Regions from separate parts of the Streptomyces sp. NPDC056452 genome, predicted to be linked through region 4. Evidence: riboswitches for the same ligand, from Rfam matches in the RefSeq annotation. Region 4 holds a riboswitch; each other region holds the start of a gene.
The links. A riboswitch is a leader RNA that binds a small molecule or an ion and turns the genes downstream of it on or off. The one in region 4 is predicted to bind cobalamin.

Region 1 (7,672 bases), on a different contig from region 4:
CGGGCGGCAGCCCCGCGAACGTCGCGTACGGTCTGGCCCGGCTGGGTCGCAGCACCACGCTCCTCACCCAGCTCGGCCAGGACGCGAACGGACGGCTCATCCGGGACCATCTGGCCTCGGCGGGGGTCCGTGTGCGCACCGACGGGTGCGGCGCGCCCACGCCGTCCGCCGCCGTCACCCTGGACGACGCGGGGCGGGCCACGTACACCTTCGAGATCACCTGGTCACTGGCCCCCGTGACGCCGGAGCGTCCGGCGCAGCACGTGCACACCGGGTCGATCGCCGCCGTCGTCGAGCCCGGGGCCGGGACTGTCCTCGCCGCCGTCGAAGCACTCCGGGCGAGCGCGACCGTCAGCTTCGACCCGAATGTGAGGCCGGAGCTGATGGGAGATCGCGCCGAGGCCGTACGCAGGGTAGAACGCTGTGTCGCCCTCAGCGATGTGGTCAAGGCGAGCGACGAGGACCTGGCGTGGCTGTACCCGGGTCAGGCACCCGAGAAGACCGCCGAGCTGTGGCTGCGCTCCGGCCCGGCGGTCGTCCTCGTCACGCGGGGTGCCGAGGGGGCGCTGGCGTTCCTTCCCGGTGCGACGTTGCGCGTCGACGCGGTGCCCGTCCGGGTCGTCGACACGGTGGGAGCGGGCGACGCGTTCATGTCCGGCACGCTCCACGCCCTGGCAGCGCACGGACTGCTCGGGGAGGGCGGCCGCGCACGGCTGCGCTCACTGGACACCGGGACGCTGGGCGACGTGCTGCGCCACGGCTCGGCTTCGGCCGCCGTGACCGTGGCACGGGCCGGTGCCCTTCCGCCCGACGAGGAGGAGCTGGCGGCGGGACTGACCGGGGCGCCTGTCCCCAGGGCGGCCTGAGGACGGGGCCGCCGGTGTCCTCCCGCCCGCCCCGGTCGTTTAGTCCTTCATGACCGTGACCCTTACCGACACCGTCCAACCGTCCACGGCCGATCTGCTGACCGGAGTCCTCCTCGGCGCGGACTTCCGCCGGGAGCACGGCTTCTGGCGGCGGCTGATCAGTACAGAACCGTTCCGCCGCCCCGCGGGCGGTACCCCCGAAGAGCGGCTCTCCCTCGCCTACGACCGGCTGCGGATCCTCAACCGGTCCCTCGACAGCGGAGCCCGCCTCGCCGCCGACCCGCGCGCGCTGGCCGCCCTGCACGAATGGCTGGGCCCGGTGGACCCCGCGCTCACCACCGTTGCGGGCATCCACTACAGCCTCTTCCTCGGCAGTCTTCTCGACCACGACGCCGGCACGGACCGCGATCTGTCCGACTTTCTGGGGATGCGGCGCATCGGCGCCTTCCTCTGTACGGAGGTGGCGCACGGCAACGACGCGGCGTCCCTGGAGACGACCGCGACGTACGACCGCGAGCGGGACGGGTTCGTCCTGCACACCCCGAACGCGGGGGCGCAGAAGTTCATGCCCAACACCAGTCCTGCGGGAGGACCGAAGACCGGGCTCGTCGCCGCACGCCTTCTCGCCGACGGGACGGACCACGGCGTCCACCTCTTCCTGGTGCCGCTCACCGACGACGTACAGGCCCTTCCAGGGGTACGGGTCCGGCGCCTGCCGGCCCGGATGGGCAGCCCCGTGGACCACTGCCTGACCTCGTTCGACCGGCTGTTCGTGGGGCGGGACGCCTTGCTGGGAGACGGGAGGATGCCGGGCGGGGACGGAGGGTTCAGCAGTACCCCCGCCGACCGGCGGCGCCGCTTCCTGACATCCATCGGCCGTGTGACCCCGGGGCGGATCTCCATGAGCGCCTGCGCGGCCGGATCCGCCCGCGCCACGCTGGCGGTCGCCGTCCGCTACGGCGGCCATCGCATGATCTCCGGCACCCGGGGTGCCGGGCAGATTCCGGTGAACGCCCACCGGACCCACCACGGGCCGCTCGCCTCGGCCATGGCCACGGTCTTCGCCATGAGCCTGCTGCACCGCCGGGCTCTGGACCGGTGGGAGCGCCGCTCCGGTGAGGACAGGGCGGAGGCGGAACGCCTGGTGGCGGTCGCCAAGGGGTGGATCACCTGGCAGGCCCGCGCGGTCATCGTCGAGTGCCGTGAACGCTGCGGTGCGCAGGCGTTGTTGGAGAACAACGGCATGACGGAGCTGGTCACCGGGGTCGAAGGCGCCATCACGGCCGAGGGCGACAACCTCGCCGTCCACGCGAAGGCGGCGGCGGACATGTTCTTCGCCGCCGGACCGGCACCCGGTGACCCCTCGCAGGACCCGGCGGACGGGACCGGCAACATCCCGGCCGACCGGACCCCCGGTGAGCTGGCCGACCCCCGGTTCCTCGGCAGGCTCCTCGACGCGGTGGAGGAGATCTGGTTCACCCGGGCCAGGGAACGCGCGCTCCGGGCACCGCACGACGACGCGCTCGCGCGGTGGAACGCGGCCTCCGGTGCCGCCCTGCGCGGGGTCGAGGCCCACGCGTACCGACAGGCGGCCGAGGGGTACGCCGAGGCACTGGCCACGCTCCCCGAGGGGGCCGCCCGGGAGCGACTGGCCGAGCTGCAGCGGCTGTTCGCCCTCCAGTGGGTGGCACGCAACAGCGGGGACCTGCTGGCGGCAGGTCACCTGACCGCCCAGCAGGTCGACGAACTGCCCGAGGCCACCGAGGAACTGATCGCGGCCGTCGCCGCACACGCACCCGAACTGGTCGAGTCCTTCGCGCTGCCGGAAGAGCTGCTCGCCGACTGGCCGATCGCAGGACCGGACTACGCCGACGCGTACGACGACCCGGACGGCCCCTGGCACCGGGGCCCGGCCGAGCCCTCGCCGCCGGCCGCACGGTGAGCGGCCGACGGCCCGTCCGGACACCACCCGGTGCGGCCGGGGCCCGGCGTGTGCGCGAGGCCGCCGAGATCCTCGGCCTGCGGGTTGTCCTGCTCGCGTACTGGGGCACGGCGTCCGTACTCGCCCGCCGGCGTGGACGCCGCACGTGAGAGCCGGAGAATCGGTTCGGCGCAGGTCCTGACCCCGAGCGCAGGTCCCGGTCGAGGAGGGGCCGGTGCGGGGGACGCCCCACCCGCCGTGCCGGCCGCGGCCCCCGAGGCCTGCGTTCAGCTGCGTGATAGCTTGCAGAGGCCAGTCACACTCCACGTGGAGTCAGGGAATCCGGTGCGAAACCGGAGCTGACGCGCAGCGGTGAGGGGGACGGGCGGGGCCACGGCCACTGGACACCCTCGGGGTCCGGGAAGGCGTCCCGTCCGGATGAACCCGAGTCCGAAAACCTGCTGGCACCCGTTTCCCGTACCGGGAGCGGTGCTTCGTACCGGGCTCCGCGCATGAGCCCCAGGACGCAGAGGGACCCAGTGCCGCCCATAGCCAGTACCGTACGCCGAACCGCCCTGCTCACGGCGGGACTTGTCCTGCTGACCGCCTGCGGTGGCGGTTCGTCCGACAAGACGACGCAGGACGCCGGCGCCGCCGGTTACCCCGTGACGCTGAAGAACTGCGGACGCACCGTCACCGTCGCGGCCGCCCCGCACCACGCGGTCTCCCTGGACCAGGGGTCGACGGAGATCCTGCTCTCGCTCGGCCTCGCCGACCGGCTGGCGGGCACCTCCACCTGGACCGATCCGGTGATGAAGGGCCTGGAGAAGGCCAGTGCGAGCGTCCCCCGCATCGCCGAGAACCGGCCCTCTTCGGAGAAGGTCCTCGACAAGGAACCCGACTTCATCAGCTCCTCGTTCGAATCGACGCTCGGCAAGGGCGGTGTCGCGCCCCGCGAACAGTTCGAGGACCTCGGCGTCCCCACCTACGTCTCGCCGGCCGACTGCACCGCCAAGGACAACAGCAAAGGCGGGGACGGTTCCCGTACGAAGCCGCTGACCATGGAGAGCGTCTACACCGAAGTGCACGATCTGGCCAAGGTGTTCGGCGTCCAGGAACGCGGTGACGAGCTCGTCGCCCGCCTCCGGGCACGTATCGGCAAGGCGACCGCAGGCATCGAGGCATCGGACGCCACCCTGCTCTACTGGTTCGCCAACGCCGAGTCGCCCTACCTCGCGGGCTGCTGCGGGGCGCCCGGCATCATCACCGAGGAGCTCGGCGCGAAGAACGTCTTCGACGACACCCACGAGGAGTGGCCCCAGATCAACTGGGAGACCGTCGCCGACCGCAACCCCGACGTCCTGGTCATCGGCGACCTGACCCGCAAGTCGCAGACCGCCGAGAGCGCCGAGAAGAAGATCCAGTTCCTGGAGTCCAATCCCGCCACGAGGAACATGGACGCCGTCCGGCACAAACGCTACGTCCTCCTCAGCGGCCAGGCCATGAACCCCTCCATCCGTACCGTCGAAGGCGTGGAGCTCGTGGCCGCAGGGCTGCGCGGCTTCGGGCTCGCGGGGTGACCGACACCCGACAGGCCGCCGGCGTACGCGCACCGGAGGCACCGGTGTCACGCCCGGCCGGTGTCCGTGTCCTGCGCGACGGCCTCCTGTGGAGCTGCGGGACGGCGCTCCTGCTCCTGTCCGTCGCGGTCGCCGTCACCATCGGGCCCGCCCGGATCTCGGTCCCGGACGTCTGGTCCGCGGTGGCGGCCCATCTCGGCCCCGGGGACTCGCGGCTCAGCCCGATCCGGGACGGGATCATCTGGAACCTGCGCATGCCCCGCACCCTGCTCGCCGCGGTGTGCGGAGCCGGACTCGCGGTGTGCGGCACCGTCATGCAGTCACTGCTGCGCAACCCGCTCGCCGACCCGTTCGTCCTCGGTGTCTCCTCGGGGGCGTCCACCGGAGCGGTCGTGGTCGTCATCCTCGGAGCGGGTGGGGGGAGCGGTGTCGATCTCGGCCGGTGCCTTCATCGGCGCCCTCTGCTCGTTCGCCCTCGTTCTGCTGCTCAGCCACACGCTCGGCGGGACGACCGACCGGGTCGTCCTCTCCGGTGTGGCGGCGATGCAGCTCTTCTCCGCGCTCACCTCCTTCGTCGTGATGACCGCCGCCGACGCCGAGCAGACCCGCGGTGTGCTGTTCTGGCTGCTCGGCTCCCTGAGCGGGGTCGGCTGGACCGATGTGTGGATGTGCGCGGCAGTGCTCGCCGTGGCACTGCTGATCTGCCTCGGACACGCCCGTACGCTCGACGCCTTCGCCTTCGGCCAGGACGCGGCGGCCACCCTCGGCGTCCATGTCGCCCGCACCAGAATCGTGCTGCTCTGCACCACTGCGCTGTTGACCGCGGCGCTCGTCAGCTCGGCGGGCGCCATCGGCTTCGTCGGCCTCGTCCTGCCGCACGCGGCCCGCGCCCTGACCGGCTCGGGGCACCGGCGTCTCCTGCCGGTCACCGCGCTCGCCGGGGCGGTGTTCCTGGTCTGGGTCGACACCCTGGCCCGCACCGTCCTAGACCCGCAGGAGGTACCGGTCGGAGTGGTCACCGCCCTCATCGGTGTGCCCGCCTTCGTGCTGGTCCTGTACCGCACCCGGAGGGCCACATGACCGCCGCCGCGACCGAGGGCCTGCGGGCCGAGCGCGTGACGCGGGAAGCGGGCGGGCGGATCGTCCTCGACGGAGTGGACATCGCGCCGCCGCCCGGTGCCACGGTCGGACTCCTGGGGCCCAACGGATCCGGCAAGTCCACACTGCTCCGCATCATGGCCGGCGTCCTCGGCCCGGGCGCGGGCGCGGTGACCCTCGACGGCCGTACCCTCGCGGAGACCGGCCGCCGCACCGTCGCCCGACGCGTCGCCGTGGTCGACCAGCACGCAACGACCCAGGTCGAGTTGAGTGTCCTGGACGTCGTCCGCCTCGGCCGCATCCCGCACCGCCGTGCCTGGACGGCGCCCGGCCGCGAGGACGAGGACGCCGTGCGTGAGGCGCTGGAGCGTACAGGCCTGGCCGACCGCACCGAGCAGTCCTGGCACACCCTGTCCGGCGGTGAGCGCCAGCGCGTCCAGATCGCCCGTGCACTCGCGCAGCGGCCTCGTGAACTCCTCCTGGACGAGCCGACGAACCATCTCGACATCCAGCACCAACTGGAGCTGCTGGCCCTCGTCTCCGCACTGCCCGTCACCGCTGTGGTGGCGCTGCACGACCTCAACCTGGCCGCGATGTTCTGCGACCGCGTCACCGTGCTGAAGGAGGGACGGGTGGTGGCCTGCGGAACGCCCGCGGAGGTGATCACCGGGGAACTCGTCGCGGACGTCTACCGGGTACGGGCGGTGGTGACGCCCGACGGGCCGGACGGCAGGCCGTCGGTGCGCTTCCTGCCGGGGGCCGCCGCGGGCGGCCCGGTCTCCGGGTGACCGACGGCGAAGGGGCGGGCCCGCGTCGTCCGGGTCCGCCCCTCGCTGCTTGTCGCGCGGCCTGTCGCCGCTGAGTGAGGGGGTCAGCGGCGGCGTCCCTGGCCGAACTCGCCGCCCGTGTCCTTGCCGCTGCCCATGTCCTTGCCGTCCGCGTAGTCGATCTTCTCCTTGCGGAGTTCGGCGGAGACTTCCTTCTGTTCGGTGACCTTGTTGGTTTCGAGGCGGACGCGCTCCACCGGGACGGCCTCCTTGCGGACGGTGGCGCGTTCGGCGTGCAGGGTGACTTCGACGTCCTCTTCGCCGATGCTCGTCGTCCCGGTCGACTTCTCGCCCGACCGCATGGGTTCGCGCACCACGCGTACTTCCTCGTGGGACACGGGTACGGTCCGGGTGACGTTCTCGGTCACGACGTACTTGTGCAGATGCGCCTTCCCGCTCTCGTACTCCTCCGTACCGACGAGGAGCTGTTCCTCGGAACGGACCATCTCCTCCCGTCCCCCGGCGCCCGCGGCGGACCGTTCGGCTCCGGCTCCGGCGAGCGGGCGCGACGTGGAGGACGCCTCCGTGTCACGGTGCCTGCCCATGCCTGCGCCCGAGGTGGCTGCGCCCGTGGTGCCGACCGCTGTCGCCTTGCCGGTCGTCTTGGGGCGGGCCGTTCCCGCGGCTCCGGCCGCTCCTGCGGCTCCGGCGGCGCCCATGGCTGCCGTTCCGGTGCCGGACGTGGTGCGCGCGTCGCCGCCCGCACCTGCGGTGGTCTTCCTGGTCATGCCGTAGTGCCGGTAGAGCTCTTCCTCCTCGGCCACGGAGAGATGCGCGTCGGCGTCCACCCTGGGGGCGTCCTTGACGCGGTCCTTCGCGTGCGAGACGTGCAGGTCGGAGCCCACGCGACGGGCTCCGGCGAGCGGTACGAAGCTCTCCTTCATGCCGAACATGCCGGTCTTGACCGTGATCCAGTCGGGCTTGCCGGTGTCGTCGTCGACGTACACCCGTCCTACACTGCCGACCTTTTCGCCGTCACTGTCGTAGACGGTCAGACCGTCGAGTTCTCCGGAATCCGTGAAACCGTCAGCGGCTCCCATGGCCGATTCCTCCTCGCCCGGGCACGCCCTGTGGGTGGGTCCAGCAGGGAAGGCGCGTCCGGCTTCCATCGCGCCTCACCCGGTTGGTCGCTGCAACCTCCCGGCCCGGGCAGCGGGCGGCCCGGAGGACCCGGGGTGGGCGGTGGCCCCGCGCAATGCCTGTATCGGCCTCTTCCACCCGTTACGCCATTCGGGTGAGCACCCTCATGGGTGCACCGGGGATGCGGACCCGCCCCGCACGTATGATCGACGCGCCGTCGCCGACCGTCGGGCGGCCCGTCCCCGGGGGTGCGCCATCGATTCCGTACGTACCCGCATCCCCGGACAGCGCGGGGAACTG
Region 2 (7,672 bases), on a different contig from region 4:
CACCGGAGGACCCGTACCCCCGGTGGCAGGGAGCGGACGGGCCGGTGGCCGTCGCCCCCGTGTTCCTGCTGTACGACTACACCTTCAGGGCCCCCGGAACGATGACCAAGGAAGAATCCCTGGCCAAGGCGCACGAGGCCGGCGTCGTCTGCACCGACGAGTACCTGCTCCACCCCGACCCCTACCCCGCCCGGGACGACTGGTGCCGGGCGCGGGTGGCGCAGACCGAGGAGCGGCTCGCCGCGCACGACCCGGACGTCCCTCTCGTCATCACCGGGCACTGGCCGCTGGTGCGCGAACCCACATCCGTCATGTGGTACCCGGAGTTCGCCCAGTGGTGCGGCACGGAACTGACGGCCGACTGGCACCGCCGCTTCAACGTCGCCGCCGTCGTCTACGGGCACCTCCACATCCCCCGTACGACCTGGTTCGACGGAGTGCGCTTCGAGGAGGTCTCGATCGGCTACCCCAGGGAGTGGCGCAAACGTGGCCACCCCCGTGGCCTGCTGCGTCAGATCCTTCCCTACACGGGCGAACAGCCCCCGGACGGGCCGGGGGAGGAGGCGTGATCGAGCAACTGGTGCCCGAGTACGTCGCCTGCGCGGACACCTTCGAGGCGGATGCTCCGGCGGGAACGCTCTACCCCGAGGAAGCGGAACTGGTCGCTCGCAGCGTGGACAAGCGCCGGCACGAGTTCGCGGCCGTGCGCGCCTGCGCGAGACGAGCCATGGCGGCCCTCGGGCTGCCGCCCACACCGGTGCTGCGCGGCCACCGGGGGGCGCCCCTGTGGCCCGAGGGCGTCGTGGGCAGCATGACGCACTGCGAGGGCTACCGAGCCGCGGTGCTGGCCCGGGCGTCCGAAGTGCGCGCACTCGGCATCGACGCGGAACCGGACGAAGCACTGCCGGCCGACGTGTGGGAGGTCATTTCGCTTCCGTCGGAGCGGCGGCGGATCGGGCCCGTGGCGGGCGGCGTGGCCCCCCATTGGGACCGGCTGCTCTTCAGCGCCAAGGAGAGCGTTTTCAAGACCTGGTACCCGCTCACCGGCATCGAGCTCGACTTCGACGAGGCCGAGGTCGAATTCCGCCGGGGTGAAGGGATTCGGCACCGGGGCACCTTCACGGCACAGCTGCACCGTACGGCGCCCGGGATACCGGGGTCGTTCGAGGGAAAGTGGCTGGTCCAGGACGGGTTCGCGGTTACCGCGATCGCCCTGCCCCACGTGCCTCCGGAGGGCGACCGCACCGCAGGTTCCACCGGCCCGACCGTCCGCTGAGCTCGGTGAGCGCGAGCGGGGGAACGTCGAGCCGCCAGAAGGCCTGTACCGGCAGATCCAGCGCCTGGACCACCGCCGCGCGGACGACCGCGGGTTCGACCACGGCCATGACCCGCACATCGCCGTCCCCGGCCAGGGTCTCCAGCCAACTGCCCACCCGGGCAGCCAGGTCCAGGAGCGACTCGCCCCCGTGCGGGGCGGCCGAAGGGTCGCTCAGCCAGGCGGACACGGCGTCGGGTTCGGCGGCGCTCACGTCAGACAGCCGTTGCCCGCTCCAGTGCCCCATGTGCCAGTCGCGGAGAGCAGGTTCGGCACGAGGGTCGAGCCCGAGCGCCTGAGCGGTCTGCCGGCAGCGCTCCGATGGACCGCGCACGTACCGGTCGGCTCCCGGTACGTCACCGGCGGCGTCCCCGGCCCTGCGCAGACCCGCCTCGTCCAACGGTGCGTCACCCTCGAAGCGCGCCTCCCTCGACGCGGCATTCATGGCCGGTGAGATCAACATCACCCGTACCGTCATGCTCGCCCTCCCCTTCTTGAACAACTGCCCGATGCGTAGGCGCCCCATGGGAACACGGCCCGCGCCGCGGGCCGTGACCGGGACGGTTGCACCGTGGCGGCGCCCGAGCAACAGGCGGTATGGTCGCGGCAACCAAGACGAGGTGTGAACGGAAGTCCGGTGAGAATCCGGCACGGTCGCGCCACTGTGTACCCGCTCGTTCTGCGGGAAAGTCAGACCCGGCACCTTCGTCTCAGGCACCACGACAGGGACGCGTGTTCCCACAGGAGGTTCTGCCATGGCACATTCTGCTGCCCCAGCTGCGATCGCACCCGCGATCACCCCCATCTCCCTGAAGGCTATTGCCCCCTGGGCCGTCTTCTTCGGCATCCTGATGCTCGTCCTGCTGTACTTCGTCGGAGCCGAGCAGGGCGCCACCGCGGTCTTCGCGGGCGAGTCCGTGCACGAGTGGGTCCACGACGGACGCCACCTCCTCGGATTCCCCTGCCACTGAAACTCCGGGAATCAGGGGAACGTTCCATGAACTCCGTATCGGTCAGAGCTCTGCTCGTCCGCGGCATGCTCGCCGGCCTCGTGGCCGGCGCGCTCGCCCTTGCCGTGGCCTACTTCCTCGGTGAGTCCCGCGTGGACGCCGCCATCGCGCTGGAAGAGTCACACACCCACGACCACGGCGGCGGCGAGGAACTCGTCAGCCGCACGATGCAGGCAACCGGCGGGCTCGCCACCGGTGTCCTCGTATTCGGCGTGGCCATCGGCGGCATCGCCGCACTCGTCTTCTGCTACGCCCTCGGCCGCATCGGCAGCTTCGGCCCGAGGGCCACGGCCGCACTCGTCGCGGGTGGGGCCCTGCTGACGGTGTACGTCGTGCCGTTCCTGAAGTACCCGGCGAACCCGCCGGCTGTCGGCAACCCCGACACCATCGGACAGCGCACCGGCATGTTCTTCCTGATGGTCGCGCTCAGCGTGCTGCTGGCCGTTGCCGCCGTGATCCTCGGCAAACGTCTCGCACCCCGTCTGGGCAACTGGAACGCGACGACTGCCGCAGGCGCCGGCTATGTCCTCCTGATCGGGCTCGCCTACGCCTTCCTGCCCTCGTTCAACGAGGTCGGCACGGACTTCCCGGCCAGCCTGCTGTGGGAGTTCCGGCTGTCCACGCTCGCCGTCCAGGCGACGCTCTGGACCGCCTTCGGTCTCGTCTTCGGCTACCTGACCGAGCGGCTTCTCGTACCGGCCGCCCGTACCGCGTCGTCGGCGGGTGACCGTACGGCACCCCGCCCGGCCGATGCCGTGAGCTGACCCGCGAGCCCCGTAGGGGCCTACGGCAAGTGAACCCGCCGGGATTCCCGGCGGGTTCCGTCATGTACGGGCTCCGGGCGGAGCCCGAAGTTCAGGCGTCAGGCGTCATGGTCCAGACGTCCGCCCGGTTCGTGCTCCAGTCGATACGGAAGTGCTTGAGCCGGTCGTCCTCGCCGACCAGCCGCATACCGGCCGCTGCCATGACGTGGTGCGACCGGGTGTTGTCGAGATCGGCGTCGCCCTTCACGGACGCGACCCCCTGGGAACGCGCGAAGGCCAGAAGGGCCCGTAGCGCTTCGGAGGCGTACCCCAGGCCACGAACCGAGGGGATCAAGCCGTAGCCGATCGTCACCCGGCCGTCGGAATCGGGCCTTCCGTGAAAGCCCACGCCACCTATCACGTGGCCGTCCGCGCGGCGGCGGATCTCGTAGGCGCCGAACGGCTGGGGGCTGCCGGCGTCCGCGCAGGTCTCCAGGAAGCGGCGGGCGACACCGCGGTCCCCGTCCCCGGGGTATCCGGGTGCCCAGAGCGTGCCTGCCGGCGGTTCACCCGCCTCCACCGATGCGGCTTCGGCCGCGCTCAGCGGGTGCAGCAGGAGGCGTGTCGTCATGAGGTTGTCCATGACAGGCCGGAGTATCACCTCCACAGGGGCCGACGCATGCGAGTTTCGGTACGCGACGGTACGTAGCGTCGCTACGGTAATGGTGTTAGCGTTGTTCGTGTCGGGTCGCGGAGACGGCCGGGGCCCCTCTATCGCAGGAGCAGGTCATGAGTGAGCAACAGCAGCACACCACCGCGCCGCGCAGGGTCGCCCTGGTCACCGGGGGCTCGCGAGGCATCGGCCGCGAGAGCGCCGAGCGGCTCGCGGCCGACGGATTCGCCGTCGTCGTCAACTACGCGGGCAACAAGACCGAGGCGGAAGCGGCCGTAGAGGCTGTCATCTCCGCAGGTGGCGAGGGATTCGCGTTTCAGGCGGACGTCGCCGACGAGACGGCCGTAGCCGCACTCTTCGACGCGGCCGAGGCCGCCTTCGGGGGGATCGACGTGGTCGTCCATGCCGCGGGAGTCATGACGCTCGCACCACTGGTCGACACCGACCTGGACGCCTTGGACCGGATGCACCGCACGAATATCCGCGGCACCTTCGTCGTGGACCAGCAGGCGGCGCGCCGCCTCCGCGACGGCGGGGCGATCATCAACTTCTCCAGCTCGGTGCTCTCGCTCGCCCTCCCGGGATACAGCGCCTACGCCGCCACCAAGGGAGCGGTGGAGGCCATGACGCTGATCCTCGCCCGTGAGCTGCGCGGCCGGGACATCACGGTCAACGCCGTGGCCCCGGGCCCGACCGCCACCGCGCTCTTCCTGGACGGTAAGGATGAGGAGACCATCACGCGGATGGCGGCCCAGCCGCCGCTCGAACGGCTGGGCACGCCGCAGGACATCGCGGAGGTCGTCTCGTTCCTCGCCGGCCCCGCCCGCTGGGTCAACGGCCAGGTGCTGCGCGCCAACGGGGGGATCGTGTGACGGACCGGGCGGCCCTCCTCCGCGACCCTCCCGGACAGGCCCCGACGGTGTGCCGTTCCCCGCACGGGCGCGCGAACCGGGCCGTGCACCGCTTGATAGCGTCCGTGCGGTGAGTACCCGAGCACGCATCCTCGAAGTGGCCGCCGAGCTCGTCGCGGCGTCCCCGGACGGGGACATCTCCACCCGGGCCGTGTGCGAGGCGGCCCAGGTCGGCGCACCGGCTCTCTACCGGCACTTCGGGGACAAGGAAGGGCTGCTGTCGGCGGTGGTCGACCACGGCTACGACGCGTACCTGGCGACGAAGCGGGAACGCGGCGCGTCCACGGACCCCGTCGAGGACCTCCGCAACGGCTGGGACAGCCACATCGAGTTCGCCCTGCGCAACCCGAACCTGTACCGGCTGATGAACTCCCCGGCGATGCGCACACCGCCCGCCGCGGCGCTCGAGTCCCACCGGATCCTGACCCGTGACCTGGAGCGGGCTGCGGAACAGGGGAAGCTTCGCGTCACTCCTGAACTGGCCGCCCAGATGATCATGTCGGCCAATACGGGTGTCGCCCTCATGCTCGTATCCCGCCCCGCGACGTTCTCGGACGACAGCGTGCGCACGCGTGTACGCGACGCTGTGCACGCCGCCGTCTTCACCCCGGACGCGCGCGTCGCCGAGCCGGTGGAGGCCGAAGTTCCCTCAGCTGCAGTCCGGTTGAGGGCATTGCTGAACCGGTCGAAGGGGTCCGGCCTCAGTGCCGCGGAATCGGTCCTGATGAACGAATGGCTGGACCGGGTGTCGAATGCGGCGCAGGGGGACGGGAAGAGCTGACAGGTCGGTCTCTGCCTTCGGATCCGTACCACCGATGCCGACCCGAGGCGCACGTTGTCGGATCAAGAAGGATCCGAGCAGGCGAGGGAACGCCAGACCCGCTGGGCCCAGGTGAGGTCGGCGGAGTCCTCATGGGTGCAGAAAAGCCCGGCGGCGGTGCCTGCGGCCGACACCGTGAAGCCGTAGAACTCGTGCCGCTCCCGGCCGTGGTCGTCCGGGGTCAGCCAGAAGGCGTGGCGGAGTCCGTCGGGCAGAGACTCGGTGAGCCGTTGCGCGGGAAGCTTGTCGGGGGCGCCGTCGAGCAGTACGGAGAGGAAGTCCTCGGGGGAACGTCCCGGGGCGTCATCCGTGAACACTGTCACGGCGGCGCTGCGGTCAGGACCGGCGAACTGATCCGCACCATCGGCGAACCGGGCGGTCAGGCCTGCGGTGCGGACGACGGACCAGCGGTCGCCGAGGCCGGTGCGGACGTCGACGGGGAGCTGGTGCGGGAAGCGGCTGAGGACGTGGTCCCGGTCCCAGACGTCTTCCAGGACGCGGGTGGCCAGCGGGTGGTGGCCGGCGACGAGGTAGGGCAGTTCCTCGGGATCGGCAACCCGGGCGGTGAACGGGGCGCCCAGCAGGTCGTCGCCCCAGGGCCTGACCTTGTTGGAGAGCAGCCCTCTGAAGGTGAGGTCCGAGTAACTCCGGTCCTCCCACCGCTCGTCGGCCTCCCGGAGCGTGGCCTCGTCGACCTCCAGCCATACGCCCAGGACCAGCTCGGTCTCGTACGTCAGCCGGACGGGCAGCAGACAGCGGATGAAGGAGCCGACGCCGTCCACCCGGAGCAGCGCGGAGGGGCCGAGCCGGTGCCGGGCCGCTTCGGGTGCGGTGAGGGCGGCGTCGGGCAGGTTGAATCCGACGTCGATGCGCCGCTCGTCCGTGAGGGAGTCGCCGCAGCAGGAGCAAGAAGGAAGATGGCTGGTCACAGCGCCAGGTTAAGGAATGCCCGCACCGCCCCCGAAGTCAGGGGTCCTGCCCTGAGGTCATGCCCTGACAAGGGCTGTCCCGCAATCCCCGGCGGACACACGACGACCACCACGGCGCTTCGCCGTGTCATCGGAGCGCCCGAACACATTCAGTGTCCGGGCGTCCCTCAGCCTTGCTCTGTGCGCATCTGCAGCCGCGCGCTGATCCATCAGGGACTAAAGGGCATCCCCTTGCGGGAAGTCCCCGGACAGCGCCGCGGCCATCCTCAGATGCGGGGCCGCTTCGGAGGACCGCCCCTGGCGTTCCAGTGTCCGACCGAGCATGAGCCGCGCATACTCCTCGACCGGGTCGCGCTCCAGGACGGCGAGCAGTTCTGCCTCGGCCTTCGCGAGCCGCGCCGAGTGGTAGTAGGCCCGCGCCAGCAGCAGCCGCGGTGCGATCAGCTCCGGCGCCTCGTCCACCAGCCCGTCGAGGATCCGCGCCGCCGTCAGGTACTCCTTGGCGTCGAAGAACATCTGCGCACGGTCCCAGCGGTCGGCCGCGGTGCCGAACTCGTAGTAGGTGTCGTTCACTTCTCCTCCTGGAGCGAATCGGGTCCTGCGGACGCGTCAACACAGGGGTGTAGTTTAATATTCCACTAAATTTTCGGCGTGGGGACCGGCACTCCGCGTCCGTACGGGAATAGGTTGAGCGCCATGAGCAATCTCGATCGCCAGGCCGCACTCTCCGTCTGCGGAGGACGGGGCTTCGTCGTCGCCGAGCCGGTGCGTGAACTCCTCACGCCGCGGCATGTTCAGCTCGGCGAGTCCACCGAGGTCCGCCGACTCCTGCCCAACCTGGGCCGCCGCATGGTCGGCGCCTGGGCCTTCGTGGACCACTACGGCCCCGACGACATCGCCGACGAGCCCGGGATGCAGGTACCGCCGCACCCCCACATGGGCCTGCAGACGGTCAGCTGGCTGCACGACGGCGAGGTCCTGCACCGCGACAGCCTGGGCAGCCTCCGGACGGTCCGCCCGCGCGAGCTGGGCCTGATGACCTCGGGGCGGGCGATCAGCCACTCCGAGGAGAGCCCGAAGCCGCATGCCAGGCTTCTGCACGGAGCACAGCTGTGGGTGGCCCTGCCCGACGCCCACAGGAACGTCGAACCGCACTTCCAGCACCACGCCGACCTCCCCGCGGTCACCGCGCCGGGGCTCACCGCAACGGTGATCCTCGGTGAACTCGACGGCGCCACGTCGCCCGGCACGGCGTACACCCCGATCGTGGG
Region 3 (7,672 bases), on a different contig from region 4:
ACTGCGACGAGGCGTCGACGACGAGCACCACGGGAGCCCGGAGGAGCTTCGACACCTGGGCCGTGGAGGCGAGTTCACCCTGCCCCGAAGCGCCGTCGTACAGCCCCATCACGCCCTCGACGACCGCCAGGCCGGCACCGGCGGCACCGTGTGCGAACAGCGGGGCGATCAGCTCCGTACCGCACATGTACGCGTCCAGGTTGCGCCCCGGACGGCCGGTGGCCAGCGCGTGGTACCCCGGGTCGATGTAGTCCGGGCCCACCTTGTGCGGGGACACGGCGAGGCCGCGGCCCGCGAAGGCCGCCATCAGGCCCGTTGCGACCGTTGTCTTGCCGCTGTTGGAGGCCGGCGCGGCAATGACCAGACGAGGAACACTCACCACTCGATGCCCCTCTGGCCCTTCTGACCGGCGTCCATCGGGTGCTTGACCTTCGACATGTCGGTCACCAGATCGGCGGCCTCGATCAGCTTCGCGGGAGCGTTGCGCCCGGTGATCACGACATGCTGCGTCCCCGGACGGTCGCGCATCACCTCGACGACCTCGTCGGTGTCGATCCAGCCCCAGTGCATCGGATAGGCGAACTCGTCCAGCACGTACAGCTTGTACGTCTGAGCCGCCAGGTCGCGCTTGACCTGCTCCCAGCCCTCACGGGCCTTCTCCTCGTTGTCGGAGTTGTCGCCGTGGAGGCCACGCTGGACCCACGACCAGCCCTCGCCCATCTTGTGCCAGTCGACGGTGCCGCCCTCGCCGCTCGCCCCGAGCACCTTCAGCGCGTTCTCCTCGCCGACCTTCCACTTCGCCGACTTCACGAACTGGAACACCCCGATCGGCCAGCCCTGGTTCCAGGCCCGCAGCGCGAGCCCGAAGGCCGCCGTCGACTTGCCCTTGCCGATGCCCGTGTGGACGAAGAGGAGCGGACGGTTACGTCGCTGACGTGTCGTCAGTCCGTCGTCCGGCACCGATACAGGCTGTCCCTGTGGCATTACGCGGCCCTCCCGGCTGCTTGAACATCCTTGACCAGCCCGGCGATCGAGTCGGCGCGCAGTTCGTCGAGCGTGACCGCGCCGCCCCCCATGTCCCGGGCGAGCTGTGCGGCGAGCCCGAGGCGCACGTACCCCGACTCGCAGTCCACGACGACGGACGCCGTGCCCTCGGCGGCATGCAGCCGGCCGGCCCGCGCGGCCAGCGCCACCGGGTCCGGACCACCGGTCGCCCGGCCGTCCGTCACCACGACGAGCAGCGGCCGCCGGGACGGATCGCGCATCCGCTCCACCCGCAGGACGTCGTGCGCCCTCAGCAGGCCCGCGGCCAGCGGGGTGCGCCCACCGGTCGGCAGCGACTCCAGCCGCGCCGCCGCCGCGTCCACCGACGAGGTGGGCGGCAGTACGACCTCGGCATCCTTGCCGCGGAACGTCACCAGGCCCACCTTGTCCCGCCGCTGATAGGCGTCCAGCAGCAGCGACATCACGGCGCCCTTCACGGCGCTCATCCGCTGCCGGGCCGCCATCGACCCCGAGGCGTCCACCACGAAGAGCACCAGGTTTCCCTCGCGCCCCTCCCGCGTCGCCTGCCGCAGGTCGTCACGCCGTACGACGAGGCCCCGGCCGGACCGCCCGCGCGCCCGCTGGTGCGGCGCCGCCGCCTGCACGGTCGCCGCGAGGTGCAGCTTCGTCAGCGACCCCTGGGGCCGCCGCGCCCCCGTCGTGCGCCCGTGCTCGGTACGCGCCCGGGACCGCCGCCCGGCCGCGCCCTCGCCGAGACCGGGCACGCTGAGCATCTTCGTGCGGAACGGCTCCGAGGCGCGTACCGGCTGCTGCTCCCCGCCGCCGGCCGGCGCGGGCGCGTCGGGACGGCCGGATCCGGGACCGCTCTCCTCCTCGGGACCGCTCTCCGTGCCCGGTCCGTTCTCCGTGCCCGGACCGCCCTCCGCGTCGGGACCGCCGCCCTGAGGAGGCAGCCCGCCGCCACCCGGCCCGTCGGGATCCGGATCGTCGTCGCCCCCGTCCGCGTCGTCGGCCGCGTCCCTGAGGGTGTCGTCCAGCTTGTCCTCGTCCAGCCCGGGCGCGTCGAAGGGGTTCCGCCGCCGCCGGTGGGGGAGCGCAAGGAGCGCGGCCTGCCGCACGTCCTCGGCGGTGACCTCATCGCGCCCCGCCCACGCGGCCAGCGCCGTAGCGGTGCGGGCCATGACGATGTCGGCACGCATGCCGTCCACCTCGAAAGCCGCGCACGTCGCGGCGATCTGCCGCAACACACCGTCCCCGAGCACCACTTCGGGCAACAGGACACGCGCGGCGGCGATCCGCGCCCGCAACGCGCCCTCCTCCTGCGCCCACCGGGCGGCGAACCCGTCCGGATCGTCGTCGTACGCGAGCCGCCGCCGTACGACCTCGACCCGCTGGTCGGTGTCGCGGGAGGCAGCCACCTCGACGGTCAGCCCGAAGCGGTCCAGCAACTGCGGTCGCAGCTCGCCCTCTTCGGGGTTCATCGTCCCCACCAGCAGGAACCGCGCCGCATGCCGTACGGAGACACCTTCGCGCTCGACGTACGAGGCACCCATGGCCGCCGCGTCGAGCAGCAGGTCCACCAGGTGGTCGTGGAGCAGATTGACCTCGTCCACGTACAGGATCCCGCGGTGCGCGTCGGCGAGGAGCCCCGGTTCGAAGGCCTTCACCCCCTCCGAGAGCGCCCGCTCGATGTCCAGCGCACCCACGAGCCGGTCCTCGGACGCGCCGACGGGCAGCTCCACGGTCCGCGCGGCGCGCGACACGCCGGTCCCGGCCTCGTGGGGACCGTCGGGACACGCCGGGTCGGGCGCGACCGGATCGCACGAGAACCGGCACCCGGAGACCACGGACACCTCCGGCATGAGCGCGGCGAGCGCCCGCACGGCGGTGGACTTGGCGGTGCCCTTCTCGCCCCGCACGAGAACGCCGCCGACGGCCGGACTGACGGCGTTCAGCAACAGCCCGAGCCGCAGATCGTCCTGTCCGACGATGGCGGTGAAGGGATACGGGGTACTCACGGTGCCTCCTCTGTCACATGCACAATGGGTCCAGCCACATCAGGCGTTCGCTGCGCGTCCGGGGCGGAGCCCCGGCCTGGGGAAGGGACAGAAGCCCCAGCCCCCCGCGGCGCCCCGGGCGGCACGAACGGCAGCCCCGCCGGCGACCCCTCCTCGATCAGCCGCCACAGCGCATCCGTGTCCGCGTGCTCCTCGATCAGATCCCCCAGCCGGTCCAGCTGCTCCTCCCGCAGCTCCGCGAAACTCGTGTCCGGAGCCGCCACGAACCGCCGTCCGGCCGCCCGCGCCACCTCCGCCAGGAACCGCCGCCTGAACGCATCGCTCTCCAGCGACCCGTGCCAGTGCGTCCCCCACACGGCGCCCACCCGGCACCCGTCCAGGAACGGCTCGCCGCCGCGCACCTCGGCGACCCCGTGATGGATCTCGTACCCCTCCACGGGCTCTCCGAGCGCCGACCCGACAGGCCGGCCCAGCACCTTCTCCCGGCCGAACCGGATCCGCACCGGCAGCAGCCCCAGCCCGTCGACCAGCCCCGCCCGCGACTCCACCTCGTCCTCGATGGACTCACCGAGCACCTGGAACCCGCCGCAGATCCCCAGCACCGGAAGCCCCTCGGCGGCCCGCCGCAGCAGCGCGTCGGCCAGCCCCCGCTCGCGCAGCCACGCCAGCGCCTTCACCGTGCCGCGCGTACCGGGCACGATCACCAGGTCCGCGTCGGCGAGCTCCTCGGCCCGGTCCACGAACCGCACCACCACGCCCGGCTCGGCCGCCAGCGCGTCCACATCGGTGAAGTTCGACATCAGCGGCACGGCGCACACCGCGACCCTCAGGACGTCCTGCCCGTGGGGCGGCGCGACGACCGACTCCCGCACGGCGCCGCGCATCGACACCCGCAGCCCGTCCTCCTCGTCGATGCCGAGGCCGTGGGCGAACGGCAGCACCCCGTACGTACGGCGCCCGGTGAGCTCGTACAGCATGTCCAGGCCGGGCTCCAGCAGCGACACATCGCCGCGGAACTTGTTGACGAGGTACCCGGCGACCAGCGACTGGTCCTCGGCGCTCAGCAGCGCCGTCGTACCGAAGAACGAGGCGAACACCCCGCCCCGGTCGATGTCCCCGACGACCAGCACCGGGAAGCGGGCGGCACGCGCGATGCCCATGTTCACGATGTCCGTGCGCCGCAGATTGATCTCGGCCGGACTGCCCGCCCCCTCGCAGATCACGGCGTCATACGTGCCCCGGAGCTGCTCCAGACAGTCCACGACCGTCCCCAGCAGCGATTCCTGGCGCCCGCCGTGGTAGCCGCGCGCGCTCATCTCGCCGACCGGCTTCCCCATCAGGACGACCTGACTGGAGCGGTCACCGCCGGGCTTGAGCAGCACCGGATTCATGAGCACGCTCGGCTCCACCCGGGCGGCCTGCGCCTGCATCGCCTGGGCCCGGCCGATCTCCGCACCCTCGCGGGTCACGAACGAGTTCAGCGACATGTTCTGCGCCTTGAACGGCGCGACCTTCACCCCCCGGCGCACCAGCCACCGGCAGATACCCGCCGTGACGACGCTCTTGCCCGCGTCCGAGGTCGTCCCCGCGACCAGCAGCCCGCCGCCCTGTCCGCCGTTCATGCCCGGCCTCTCCTTCCCGAGGCCAGCCGCGCGGCCGCACACACGCCGAGGGCCAGCACACTCACACGGCGCGAAAGCCGCACCGCGCGTTCGATATCCGCTACGTGCACGTCCCGGCCGGTCGCCCCGTTGAGCACGGGCCGGTGCTCGACCCGCCCGCCGTACGCGAGGGTCCCGCCGAGGCGCACGCCGAGCGCACCCGCGAACGAGGCCTCCACCGGGCCCGCGTTGGGGCTCGGGTGCTTTCCCGCGTCGGCCCGCCAGGCCCGCACGGCCTCGCGCGGACGGCCGCCGGCGGCCACGGCGAGCACGGCGGTGAGGCGGGCACCGGGCCAGCCGGCGAGGTCGTCGAGACGGGCCGAGGCCCAGCCGTAGCGCCGGTGGCGCGGCGACCTGTGGCCGACCATGGCGTCGAGGGTGTTGACGGCCCGGAACCCGACGAGGCCCGGGACACCGCCGATGGCGCCCCACACCAGGGCGCCGACGACGGCGTCGGAGGTGTTCTCGGCGACCGACTCCACCACCGCGCGGGCGATCTGGGGTCCGTCGAGGGCCTGGGGGTCACGTCCGCAGAGGTGCGGCAGCCGCTCGCGGGCCACCTCGATGTCACCGGCGGCGAGCGCGCCGCCGATGGCGCGGGCCTCCCGCCCCAGCGACGTACCGCCGACGACGGACCAGGTGGCGGCGGCGGTCAGCGCCACGGCCGCGGCGGGACGGTTCCGTACGGCACGAGCGGCCAGCGCGGCGGCACCGGCGGCGCCCCCGGCGCAGACCAGCGCGTGCAGGGCGCCCCAGCCGCGGTGATCGCGCCACAGCCGGCTCTCGACGCCTGCCGCGGCCTGCCCGAAGGCGGCGACGGGGTGGCCCCGCCGGGGGTCACCGAGCAGCAGGTCGCCGATCAATCCGGCGGTGGCGCCGTACGCGAAGATGCGGTCGGCTCGCACGGTTCAGCCGGCCGTCGTGCCTCGAACGACCTTCGGAGCGGGTGACACAGGGACCGACGCACGGCAGCCAGGCATGGCAGATGTCCTTAACTCAGGGTCCGCGCCCTGGTTCGACGTGACCGGCGACGAGAGTCTCCTGGCTTCCGGATCCGCAGTTCCCCCGGCCTTCCAGTCCGTGCCGGACCGTGACTTCCGTGTGGGGGCCTGCTCCCCGGTGACAGTGGCGGGACCGCGCCGGATTCGCACCGGCTTCCTCTCCTGTCGCCGTAAATGGCACCGGCAGTCCACCACGCCCCGTGAACGCCCGTCAACCTGCCGTTGACCTGCGGGAGTGCAGTGTGCGCAGACGCACATCGGGCCGGACACACACGTGGTGTGTCCGGCCCGACGGGAGGAGACGGCGGCTCGGCGCCGGGGTGGTCAGACGACGATCAGATAGATCCCGTAGGCGACCGCCGCCGCGCACAGCCCGAAGCAGGCGTACGCGCCGGTGCGCGCCAGCGTGAGAGACCCTCCGGACTGCACCGCCGATGCCTGCTTGGAGAGGCCGATGATGCCGAGGGTGAAGAGGCCGACCAGTGCGACGGTGACCACGAGGCTGACGCCGAAGACGGAGGCGAGAGCTGCCCAGTCGATGTTCATACGGATCTGTCCTTACACCGTGGCCGGTCGGGCCGGGTCGGCCGGGGATCCGGCCGTCGGGGCCGGGGCCGGGATGGTGGTCTTGAGGTCCGGGACGCCGGAGCCGACGGGCGGCGGGCTGACGGCCGCGATGGCGGTGGTGACGACGCCCGCGGGCTCGGCGTCCGTCGCGTTGACGTTGGTGTGGTCGACCGGCTTGCGGCGCGACAGCAGCCAGATGGCAGCGGAGCCCGCGACGAGGAGCACGGCGACCACGCCGACACCCCAGGGGCCCTGCTTGGTGAGGAACTCCGCGCCCGCGCCGACCAGACCGGCGGCCGGCAGGGTCAGGCCCCAGGCGATGAACATGCGGGTGGCGGTGGACCAGCGGACCACGCCCCCCTTGCGTCCGAGACCGGCGCCCATCACGGCGCCGGAGCAGGACTGGGTGGTGGAGAGGGAGAAGCCGAGGTGCGAGGAGGCCAGGATGACCGTGGCCGCACTGGTCTGGGCGGCGAAGCCCTGCGGCGGCTTGAGCTCGGTGAGGCCGCTGCCCATGGTGCGGATGATGCGCCAGCCGCCGAGGTAGGTGCCCATCGCGATCGCGATACCGGCGGAGGCGATGACCCAGACCGGCGGGTTGGAGCCGGGGGCGAGCACGCCACCGGTGACCAGGGCCAGGGTGATGATGCCCATCGTCTTCTGGGCGTCGTTGGTGCCGTGGGCGAGCGAGACGAGACCCGCCGAGGCGATCTGTCCGGCCCGGTAGCCCTTGGCGGTCGACTTCAGCTGCGCCTCGTCGGTGACCTTCCGGTTGAGGCGGTACGTCAGCTTCGTGGCCAGCAGCGCGGCCAGGCCGGCGACGAGGGGGGCCGCGATCGCGGGCAGGAGGACCTTCGTGACGACGGTGCCGCCGTTGATCGAGGACCAGCCGGCCGACATCACCGCGGCGCCGATGAGGCCGCCGAAGAGTGCGTGGGAGGAACTGGAGGGCAGACCCACCAGCCAGGTCAGGAGATTCCACAGGATGGCGCCGACGAGCGCCGCGAAGATGACCTCGGTTCTGAGGCCGTTCTCGTTGATGATCCCGCCGGAGATCGTCTTGGCGACCTCCACCGACAGGAACGCGCCGACGAGGTTGAGAACGGCGGACATGGCCACCGCTGTCTTGGGCTTGAGGGCGCCGGTCGAGATGGTGGTGGCCATCGCGTTGGCGGTGTCGTGGAAACCGTTCGTGAAATCGAACACGAGAGCTGTCACGATCACGATCGCGAGCAGCAGCGTGATGTGTTCCATTTACCCAGGCAATCGTTCGACGTCAGTGGCTGTAGGAACGTAAGCAACCTGGGTGAACGGAAGATGAACTGGGCAGGGCGGTGCGGTGACTCCAAGCGCGAACAGGCATTCCGCTTGTGTGCGCCGAGGGCGGTTGCACCGGCCCGCGGCGGTGCGGGAACCGGCC
Region 4 (7,672 bases):
GGTCACGCGTTCTTCGGCTCCCGGTGCGGGAGAAGATCACGCAGTAGACGGTCCGTCGTGCAGACCACGCCGCTGTCCGCGGCCCAGTCGAGGGCCCTGGCATGCTGCTCGGCGGAGAAGTCGGCCACCGCGTCGGCGACGACGAACGGCTGGATGTCGTTCATGAAGGCGTCCGTGGCCGTCAGCAGGACGCCACGGTGTGCGTGCAGCCCGCAGACGATGAGCTGGTCGCGGGCCTGTGCACGCAGCAGTCTGCCGAGATGGCTGCGCAGGAAGGCGTTGGGGCGCACGTTGGCCAGCAGATGCTCGCCGGCGCGAGGTGCGAGGGGCGCGACGACTGCGGCGGCCTCCGGTTCGCCCCCGATGCCGGGGCCCCACAGTTCGCCGACGAGCCCACGTTGTCCCGGCAGTTGTCCGGCCGGTTCGGCGGTGAAGACGACCGGTATGCCCAGCCTCCCCGCGAGTTCCCGGAGTGCCGCGATGTTGTCCACGAGCTCCACCACGGGGGAACGCCCTGCCGGGAACATGTCGACGAAGTGGTTCTGCATGGTGTGGACCAGCAGTGCGGCCCGTGCGGGATCGATTCGCCACGCGGCACGCGAGCGGGGAAGGGCGGTGGCGGCCGGCATCGGGTAGGAGTCGACGTCGGGCAGGCCCATGGGCGTTTCCCCTCCCTGATGACGCGTGCACGACTGCGTGCGAACTCCGTAGCTCCTTAGATTAGCCTAACCTAACTTTCGGTGGGCTGGTTCAGGTTGTCCGGCGTCGAGGGCCGGGAGGCAGGTGCTTCCGCACCCGGCTTCCGGCCCTCGACTCACATCAGGACTGCGGCAGTTCGGCCCGCACCGTGCGGGCGGCCGCGACCAGGTTCTCCAGCGACGCACGGGTCTCGGGCCAGCCGCGGGTCTTCAGGCCGCAGTCGGGATTGACCCACAGACGCTCCGCCGGGATGGCTTCGAGCCCCTTGCGCAGGAGGGCGGCTGCCTCCTCGGCACTCGGCACCCGAGGGGAGTGGATGTCGTAGATGCCCGGCCCGGCCTCGCGCGGGTAGCCGTGAGCGGCCAGCTCGCGGGCCACCTGCATATGGGAGCGGGCGGCCTCCAGGCTGATGACGTCGGCGTCGAGATCATCGATCGCCTGGACGATGTCGCCGAACTCCGCGTAGCACATGTGGGTGTGGATCTGGGTGTCCGGGCGTACGCCCCCGGTGGTGAGACGGAAGGACTCGGTGGCCCACTCCAGGTAGGCGCGACGGTCGGCGGCGCGCAGGGGAAGGGTCTCGCGCAGGGCGGGTTCGTCCACCTGGATGACCGAAGTGCCCGCCGATTCGAGGTCGTTCACCTCGTCGCGCAGGGCGAGCGCAACCTGGCGCGCAGTGTCGCCGAGCGGCTGGTCGTCCCGGACGAAGGACCAGGCGAGCATGGTCACCGGCCCGGTCAGCATGCCCTTGACCGGACGGTCGGTGAGCGAGTTGGCGTACGAGGTCCAGCGCACCGTCATCGGATGCGGCCGGGAGATGTCGCCCGCCAGCACCGGCGGGCGGACGTAGCGGGTTCCGTAGGACTGGACCCAGCCCTGCTGGGTGGCGAGGTAGCCGGTGAGCTGCTCGGCGAAGTACTGCACCATGTCGTTGCGTTCGGGCTCGCCGTGCACGAGGACGTCGATGCCCGCCTTCTCCTGGAAGGAGAGGACGTCGCGGATCTCGCTCTCGATGCGCTGCTCGTAAGCGGCGGAGTCGATACGGCCGGACCGCAGATCGGCGCGGGCCGTGCGCAGTTCGGCGGTCTGCGGGAAGGAGCCGATCGTCGTGGTGGGCAGCAGAGGCAGGCCGAGGTGGGCGCGCTGCGCGGCTGCCCGCTCCTCGTAGGGCTGGGAGCGGCGGCCGTCCGTGTCGGTGACGGCCGCGGCCCTGGCCCGTACGGCAGGGTCGCGGGTGATCGGGGAGTTCGCCCGCGAGGCGAGGTCGGCCCGGTTGGCCGCGAGCTCCGCGGCGATGGCGCCGGTGCCCTGGGAGAGGCCCTTGGACAGGGTGACGATCTCCGTCGTCTTCTGCCGGGCGAAGGCGAGCCAGCGCAGGATCTGCGGGTCGATGTCCCGCTCGGCCGCCGCGTCCACCGGAACGTGCAGGAGGGAGCAGGAGGCGGCCACATCGACCCGGCCGGCGAGACCCAGGAGCGTACCCAGGGTGGACAGCGACCGCTCGAGGTCGTTGATCCAGATGTTGCGCCCGTCGACCACTCCGGCGATGAGCCGCTTGCCGGGGAGCCCGCCCACCGAGGCCAGCGCGTCGAGGTTCGCGGCGGCGGCGCCGGTGAAGTCGAGGGCGAGGCCCTCGACCGGGGCCTTCGCCAGCACGGGGAGGGCGTCGCCGAGCCGGTCGAAGTAGGAGGCGACGAGCACCTTGGGGCGGTCGGCGAGACCGCCGAGTTCACGGTAGGCGCGGGCAGCGGCGTCGAGTTCGGCCGGCGTGCGGTCCTGGACCAGGGCGGGCTCGTCGAGCTGCACCCACTGGGCACCGGCGGCGCGGAGGTCGGCGAGCACCTCGGCGTAGACCGGCAGCAGCCGGTCCAGGAGAGTCAGCGGTCGGAAGTCCGCGGCCACCCCGGGAGCGGGTTTGGCCAGCAGGAGGTAGGTGACCGGACCGACCAGCACAGGGCGGGCGGCGAGACCCAGCGCGAGGGCCTCCTTGAGCTCGGTGACCTGCTTGGTGGAGTCGGTGGTGAAGACGGTGTCCGGTCCGAGCTCCGGTACGAGGTAGTGGTAGTTGGTGTCGAACCACTTGGTCATCTCGAGCGGCGCGACATCCTGAGTGCCGCGGGCCATCGCGAAGTAGACGTCCATGGGGCATCCCCTGCTCGAGCGAAGCCGAGAGCTCGGGGAAGCGTCGGATCCGACGGCCGCACGGTGCCGCGGGGGGACAGCGCCGACCATGACGCTCGTGTCCAGGACGTGGTCGTAGTACGAGAAGTCGCCGGTCGGCACTTCGTGGACGCCGGCCCCGGCCAGCTGCCGCCAGGTGGAGCGGCGCAGGTCCGCCGCGGTCCGGCGGAGGGCGTCGGCGGTGACGCGGCCCTTCCAGTAACCCTCGACGGCCTTCTTCAGCTCCCGGTCCGGGCCCTGGCGGGGGTAGCCGTACACGGTGGCGTGCGCCGCCGATGCCGCTGCTGCGGACTTCGTTGTCACGGAAATCTCCTTCGCGAGACGACTCCTGAGATCCCGGGACGGGACACGGACGCGAAGGGAGGACGAACCGGACGGATCCTGGGCACGCCACGGCGTGAGGTTCCGTCCGGTATGTACGCCGACCCGCCCACGAGGTCACCGGGATATCCGCACGTGGTAGGTCACGTACGGGCAACTGGCAGGTCTTCGGACTCGCGGGCGCATCTGCCGGGGCAGATTCCTACTGGCCGTCGCTTCCCGGACTCCATTCGGAATCCAGTGCGTATGACGGAGGTCGTTCCCACTCACCGCTGCGGGGCAGTCCCGGATTCCCACCGGGTTCCCTCTTGCGACGCGCCTGCCTGGCGGACAGGGCGAACCAGTTGCACGGGCAAGGCTAGAGGGCGAGCCGCCCCTCGGCCGCCATTGTTCACACTCCGGAACGTGACGTGAGCCACCGGGATCCGTTCGGCGAGCCGTCGCCCTGGGCGCAGCAGGCGGATCCGGGCCCGGCCCCGGGCGGCTGACGGCACGCTCGTCCGGCCGGCATCCGGCCGACCGGATCGGCGCTACCCGGTGCGTCGCTCGTGGCGTGAACGTGCGAGTCGATAGGCGGCGTGGAGCAGCTCGCGGGTCGCCGTGCCGGTCCGGGGGCCCGGGTTCACCACCGCGAGCCAGCCGGCGGAGCCGTAGACGGGATGTGCGATCACGGTATCGGTGACGCCGGGGTCGTCGTCGACGCCTGGTTCGCGCGGCGCGTGGCCGGTCCGGGCGACGAAGGCTTCCTTCCCCGCCGCGATATTGACGCGGAAGGTGTCCGGGCGGTCCAGGCGCGAACTCGCGTCGCCCGGATAGTTCTTCGTCACGATCGTCGCGAACGGCTGGGTCGCTCCCGGCGCGACACCGCCAGGAGAGTAGTAGAAGAACGTGTCTCCCCAGCTGATCTCCGGTGAGCCGTCGTCGGGGCCCGGACTGATGGCCAGGACCCCGTCGAGGTTTCCCAGAAAGCCGATGATCTCGTCGATGTTCATGTCTTCAAGCGTTTCATTAATGTGCTCGTGGAGACTTTGAGGCGAACGACGGTCGGAAGGCAGGAGCACTGCTGGTGGGAACTCTCAAATCGCCGGTCATGCGCACCGTCGATGTCGCGCGTCGTGCCGGATGCTCGGTTCAGCAGGTGCGCAATCTCGAGCGCGACGGTGTCCTGCCGCCCGCGACGCGCACCACCGCGGGTTACCGGATCTACGAAGAGGTCCACCTGCACTCCGCGCTGGCCTACCGGGCCCTCGCCGTCGGCACAGGCCCGGTCGAGGCCAAGCGAATCGTTCGCGCCCTGCACCGGTGCCCGATCTCGGAGGTACTCGCACTCCTCGACGCGGCACACGCGCGACTCGACCGGGAACGGGCGCAACTCAGGCTCGCCAGGGAGGCCGCGGAAGCGATCTCTGCCGAGCCCGTCGAAGACGTGCGCCCTTCGGACTCCATGAATGTCTCCGAACTGGCCGCCGCGCTCGGAGTGCGCCCTTCGGCATTGCGGCACTGGGACGCCGAGGGGCTCGTCGTCCCGGACCGGGTGCCCCCGCGAGGAACCCGACGGTACTCGCCGGCCCAGGCCCGGGACGCCCGGATCGTCCACCAGCTCCGCAGTGCCGGGTACCGCATCGGGCCGCTCCGGAACCTGATGCCCGGGCTGAGGCGCGGAGACCGGTCGCAAGACGTCCGAGCCGGGCTGGCGGCCCGGGACGCGAGCATCACGCTTCGCTCCCGCGCCCTTCTCGACGCTGCCGCCGCACTCGGCGCCGTCCTCGGTGCCGCACACCGGACATCCGGTCCCGGCCTCTGAACCAGGGGGCGGGACCGGCAGGCACTGACAGGCGCACCGCGGGGCCGGCCGTTCGTTCTTCCCGCGTCAGGTTCTGGTCAGGCAGAAGGGATGCCCGGCCGGGTCGGTGAGGACCCGCCACCTGTCCCCGCCCGGCTGGTGCTCCGGCTTGGTCGCGCCCAACTCCAGCAGCAGGGACTCCGCCTCGTCCAGGTCCTCGACCGTGAAGTCGAGGTGGCTCTGTTGCGGCACTGCCTGGCCGGGCCAGCGCGGAGCGCGGTAGCCGTCGACCCGCTGGAAGCCGATGACGAGTCCGTCCGCACGGGTGACGCCGGCGAAGTCGGCATCGGATTTCGGGTGGAGCTCGAACCCGGTGGCCTCCCGGTAGAAGGCGGCCATCACCTCGGGATCGGCGCAGTCGAGTGTGATCGCCGTCAGCTTCATCTGCGGGGGCATGGCAACTCCGTGACAGCCGGGAGGGCGTGGACTCGAACTCGTCGGGTGTCACACGGTATTGATCAGGCCCACGCCGCGCGAACCGATTTCTGCCGCCCGCAGGGCGCCCGGCCGGGTCCCGCATTGCGGTCCCCGGCCAGGCACCCTCAGGCCACGGGTGCCGGTGGGTGATCACCTCGATCGCGCGTCCGGGGGGATCCATCGGATCGCCCGTCTCCGCGTGGCCCGTCGGAAGACGTACACAGCGCCCCGCTCACCAGGTCTTCCCGGCCTGTTCCCGTGTCGTGCGGTTGATCCGGTTGAAGAAGTTGGTCATCGCGATGCTCAGGACGATCGCCGACAACTGCTTCTCGTCGAAGTGGGCGGCGGCGGCATCCCAGATCTCGTCGGTCACGCCCGGTGCGCCGTCCTGGATCCGGGTGGCGGCCTCGGCCAGCGCGAGCGCCGCCCGCTCCTCCTCCGTGAAGAAGGGCGTCTCCCGCCATGTGACCACGTTGTGCAGCCGCTCCTCCGTCTCACCCTGCTTCTTCGCCGAGTCGACACCGGCGAACACGCACGGGCTGCAGCCGTTGACCTGGCTGGTCCGCAGATGGACCAGCTCGAGCACGAGCGGGTCGACGCCACCGGTGTGAACCGCCTTGCTGAGGTGCTGGATCGCTGTGATCACATCGGGATTCGCCGGGCTCTTGATGCGTGCTTCCATCTGTCCTGCTCCTTCGTCGGTTACCCGAGCCCGTCCGGGCCCGTCATCACCTACGACGGAGCAGCTCCGAGGAAGGTAACCACATGCCCGAGATCAGCCCCACCGACCCGCTGGCCGAGGCGTTCGAGGCCCAGCGCGACCGGCTCCGCGCGGTCGCCCACCGGATGCTCGGATCGCACGCCGACGCCGAGGACGTGGTCCAGGACGCCTGGCTCCGGCTCTCCCGCCAGGACACGGCAGGCATCCACAACCTCGCCGGCTGGCTGACCACGGTCGTCGGCAGGCTCAGCCTCGACGTCCTGCGCTCGCGACGGGCCCGCCCCGAGGCGTCCTACGACGACCGGCTGCCCGAGCTGGTCGTCGCGGTCGACGACGGCCCGGCGCCGGAGGACGACGTGGAGCTCGCCGACTCGGTGGGGACCGCGCTCCTCGTCGTCCTCGATTCACTCCGGCCGAGCGAGCGGCTCGCGTTCGTCCTGCACGACCTGTTCGCGGTGCCGTTCGACGAGATCGGCCAGATCCTCGGCAAGTCCACGGATGCCGCCAAGATGCTCGCCAGCCGCGCCCGCAGGAAGGTACAGATGACGGAGAGGCCGAAGGCCGTCGGCCGGGAGCAGCGAGAGGTGGTCCAGGCCTTCCTGGCGGCTGCTCGCGGCGGCGACTTCGAGGGGCTGCTGCGCGTGCTCGACCCCGAGGTGAGGCTGACCGTCGACACTCCTGACGGTGCGGTCGTCGTTCTCGGCGCCACCCAGGTAGCCGCCGGGGCGCGGCTGTCCGCAGCAGCAGCGGGCCGGGGTCGCGAGGTGCTCGTCAGCGGGCTTCCCGGGGTGGTGTCCTGGCGCGAGGACGGCACACGCCTCTCGGTCATGGCGTTCACCGTCGTCGACGGCCGGATCACCGCGATCGCGGTCGTGACCGATCCGGCCAGGCTTGCGTCGATGGACCTGCCGGATCAGGAGTGAGTTCCCTGCCGGTTGCGTGCACCGGAGTGGTTGAAGGGCGGCAGGCGACGGCAGCTCCCATCGGGCTGGAAAGCGCCCGCCGCTTTCCAGGCGCTCCGCGGCTGATTTCCGCCGCGAGGGAATGTCACGCGGGAGGCGAACGGAGCGCAGGGGAGCCGTCATCGTAGAAGGCCTTCACCTCCTCCGAGTCAATCGGACAGGCGCAGCCCCTGTTGCAGCTGAGTCCGTTGAGGATGTGTCCCACCCACCTGACCAGGCGACATTACACAGCGTCAGAATTCAGAGCCATTGCTGCTGAATGCACGTCCGGGCGCTGACACGGCGGTGCCGGAACAGGTAACGTCGGTCGCCAGCGAGTGGACGTGGCCGGTCTCGAACGGTGGGGAGATGGTGATGCGAGCGGGTTCATCGTCACGCTCGGAATGTCGATGTCCCTGACTCAAATGTGCGGTCCATCGGCGGAATGATCCGGTTCCGCTGTCGGCCGTCCTCCTCGCATCGGGCCCTTTGTCCCTTCCTGGTTGAAAGATCACCGACGTCGTGACGAGTTGCGTCTCGGTGAGACAG

Region 1: it holds a riboswitch for cobalamin, as region 4 does, so the genes downstream of both, ACFQ6X_RS22545 (ABC transporter substrate-binding protein) here and metE (5-methyltetrahydropteroyltriglutamate--homocysteine S-methyltransferase) in region 4, are expected to answer to the same signal.
Region 2: it holds a riboswitch for cobalamin, as region 4 does, so the genes downstream of both, ACFQ6X_RS16600 (CbtB-domain containing protein) here and metE (5-methyltetrahydropteroyltriglutamate--homocysteine S-methyltransferase) in region 4, are expected to answer to the same signal.
Region 3: it holds a riboswitch for cobalamin, as region 4 does, so the genes downstream of both, ACFQ6X_RS21970 (cobalamin biosynthesis protein) here and metE (5-methyltetrahydropteroyltriglutamate--homocysteine S-methyltransferase) in region 4, are expected to answer to the same signal.

The regions. Positions count from the first base shown of each region.
Region 1 is NZ_JBHTRI010000023.1:33,982-41,653, forward strand. Features, by position in the region: gene ACFQ6X_RS22535 (carbohydrate kinase) at 1-866, shown strand, start outside; gene ACFQ6X_RS22540 (acyl-CoA dehydrogenase) at 916-2,808, shown strand; cobalamin riboswitch at 3,084-3,268, shown strand; gene ACFQ6X_RS22545 (ABC transporter substrate-binding protein) at 3,300-4,367, shown strand; partial or broken gene ACFQ6X_RS22550 (FecCD family ABC transporter permease) at 4,412-5,447, shown strand; gene ACFQ6X_RS22555 (ABC transporter ATP-binding protein) at 5,444-6,253, shown strand; gene ACFQ6X_RS22560 (PRC and DUF2382 domain-containing protein) at 6,337-7,332, opposite strand.
Region 2 is NZ_JBHTRI010000014.1:139,507-147,178, reverse strand. Features, by position in the region: gene ACFQ6X_RS16615 (metallophosphoesterase family protein) at 1-569, shown strand, start outside; gene ACFQ6X_RS16610 (4'-phosphopantetheinyl transferase) at 566-1,276, shown strand; gene ACFQ6X_RS16605 (histidine phosphatase family protein) at 1,200-1,793, opposite strand; adenosylcobalamin (AdoCbl) riboswitch at 1,929-2,026, shown strand; gene ACFQ6X_RS16600 (CbtB-domain containing protein) at 2,071-2,286, shown strand; gene ACFQ6X_RS16595 (CbtA family protein) at 2,313-3,089, shown strand; gene ACFQ6X_RS16590 (GNAT family N-acetyltransferase) at 3,181-3,711, opposite strand; gene ACFQ6X_RS16585 (SDR family oxidoreductase) at 3,858-4,613, shown strand; gene ACFQ6X_RS16580 (TetR/AcrR family transcriptional regulator) at 4,723-5,433, shown strand; gene ACFQ6X_RS16575 (DUF2199 domain-containing protein) at 5,496-6,401, opposite strand; gene ACFQ6X_RS16570 (tetratricopeptide repeat protein) at 6,618-6,974, opposite strand; gene ACFQ6X_RS16565 (pirin family protein) at 7,098-7,672, shown strand, end outside.
Region 3 is NZ_JBHTRI010000022.1:53,156-60,827, reverse strand. Features, by position in the region: gene ACFQ6X_RS21990 (cobyrinate a,c-diamide synthase) at 1-382, opposite strand, end outside; gene cobO (cob(I)yrinic acid a,c-diamide adenosyltransferase) at 376-984, opposite strand; gene ACFQ6X_RS21980 (putative cobaltochelatase) at 984-3,023, opposite strand; gene ACFQ6X_RS21975 (cobyric acid synthase) at 3,020-4,645, opposite strand; gene ACFQ6X_RS21970 (cobalamin biosynthesis protein) at 4,642-5,589, opposite strand; cobalamin riboswitch at 5,719-5,846, opposite strand; gene ACFQ6X_RS21965 (hypothetical protein) at 6,010-6,231, opposite strand; gene ACFQ6X_RS21960 (anion permease) at 6,244-7,506, opposite strand.
Region 4 is NZ_JBHTRI010000026.1:44,827-52,498, reverse strand. Features, by position in the region: gene ACFQ6X_RS24445 (isochorismatase family protein) at 3-659, opposite strand; gene metE (5-methyltetrahydropteroyltriglutamate--homocysteine S-methyltransferase) at 820-3,183, opposite strand; cobalamin riboswitch at 3,343-3,561, opposite strand; gene ACFQ6X_RS24435 (DUF6194 family protein) at 3,732-4,193, opposite strand; gene ACFQ6X_RS24430 (MerR family transcriptional regulator) at 4,268-5,005, shown strand; gene ACFQ6X_RS24425 (VOC family protein) at 5,072-5,440, opposite strand; gene ACFQ6X_RS24420 (carboxymuconolactone decarboxylase family protein) at 5,694-6,143, opposite strand; gene ACFQ6X_RS24415 (sigma-70 family RNA polymerase sigma factor) at 6,227-7,105, shown strand.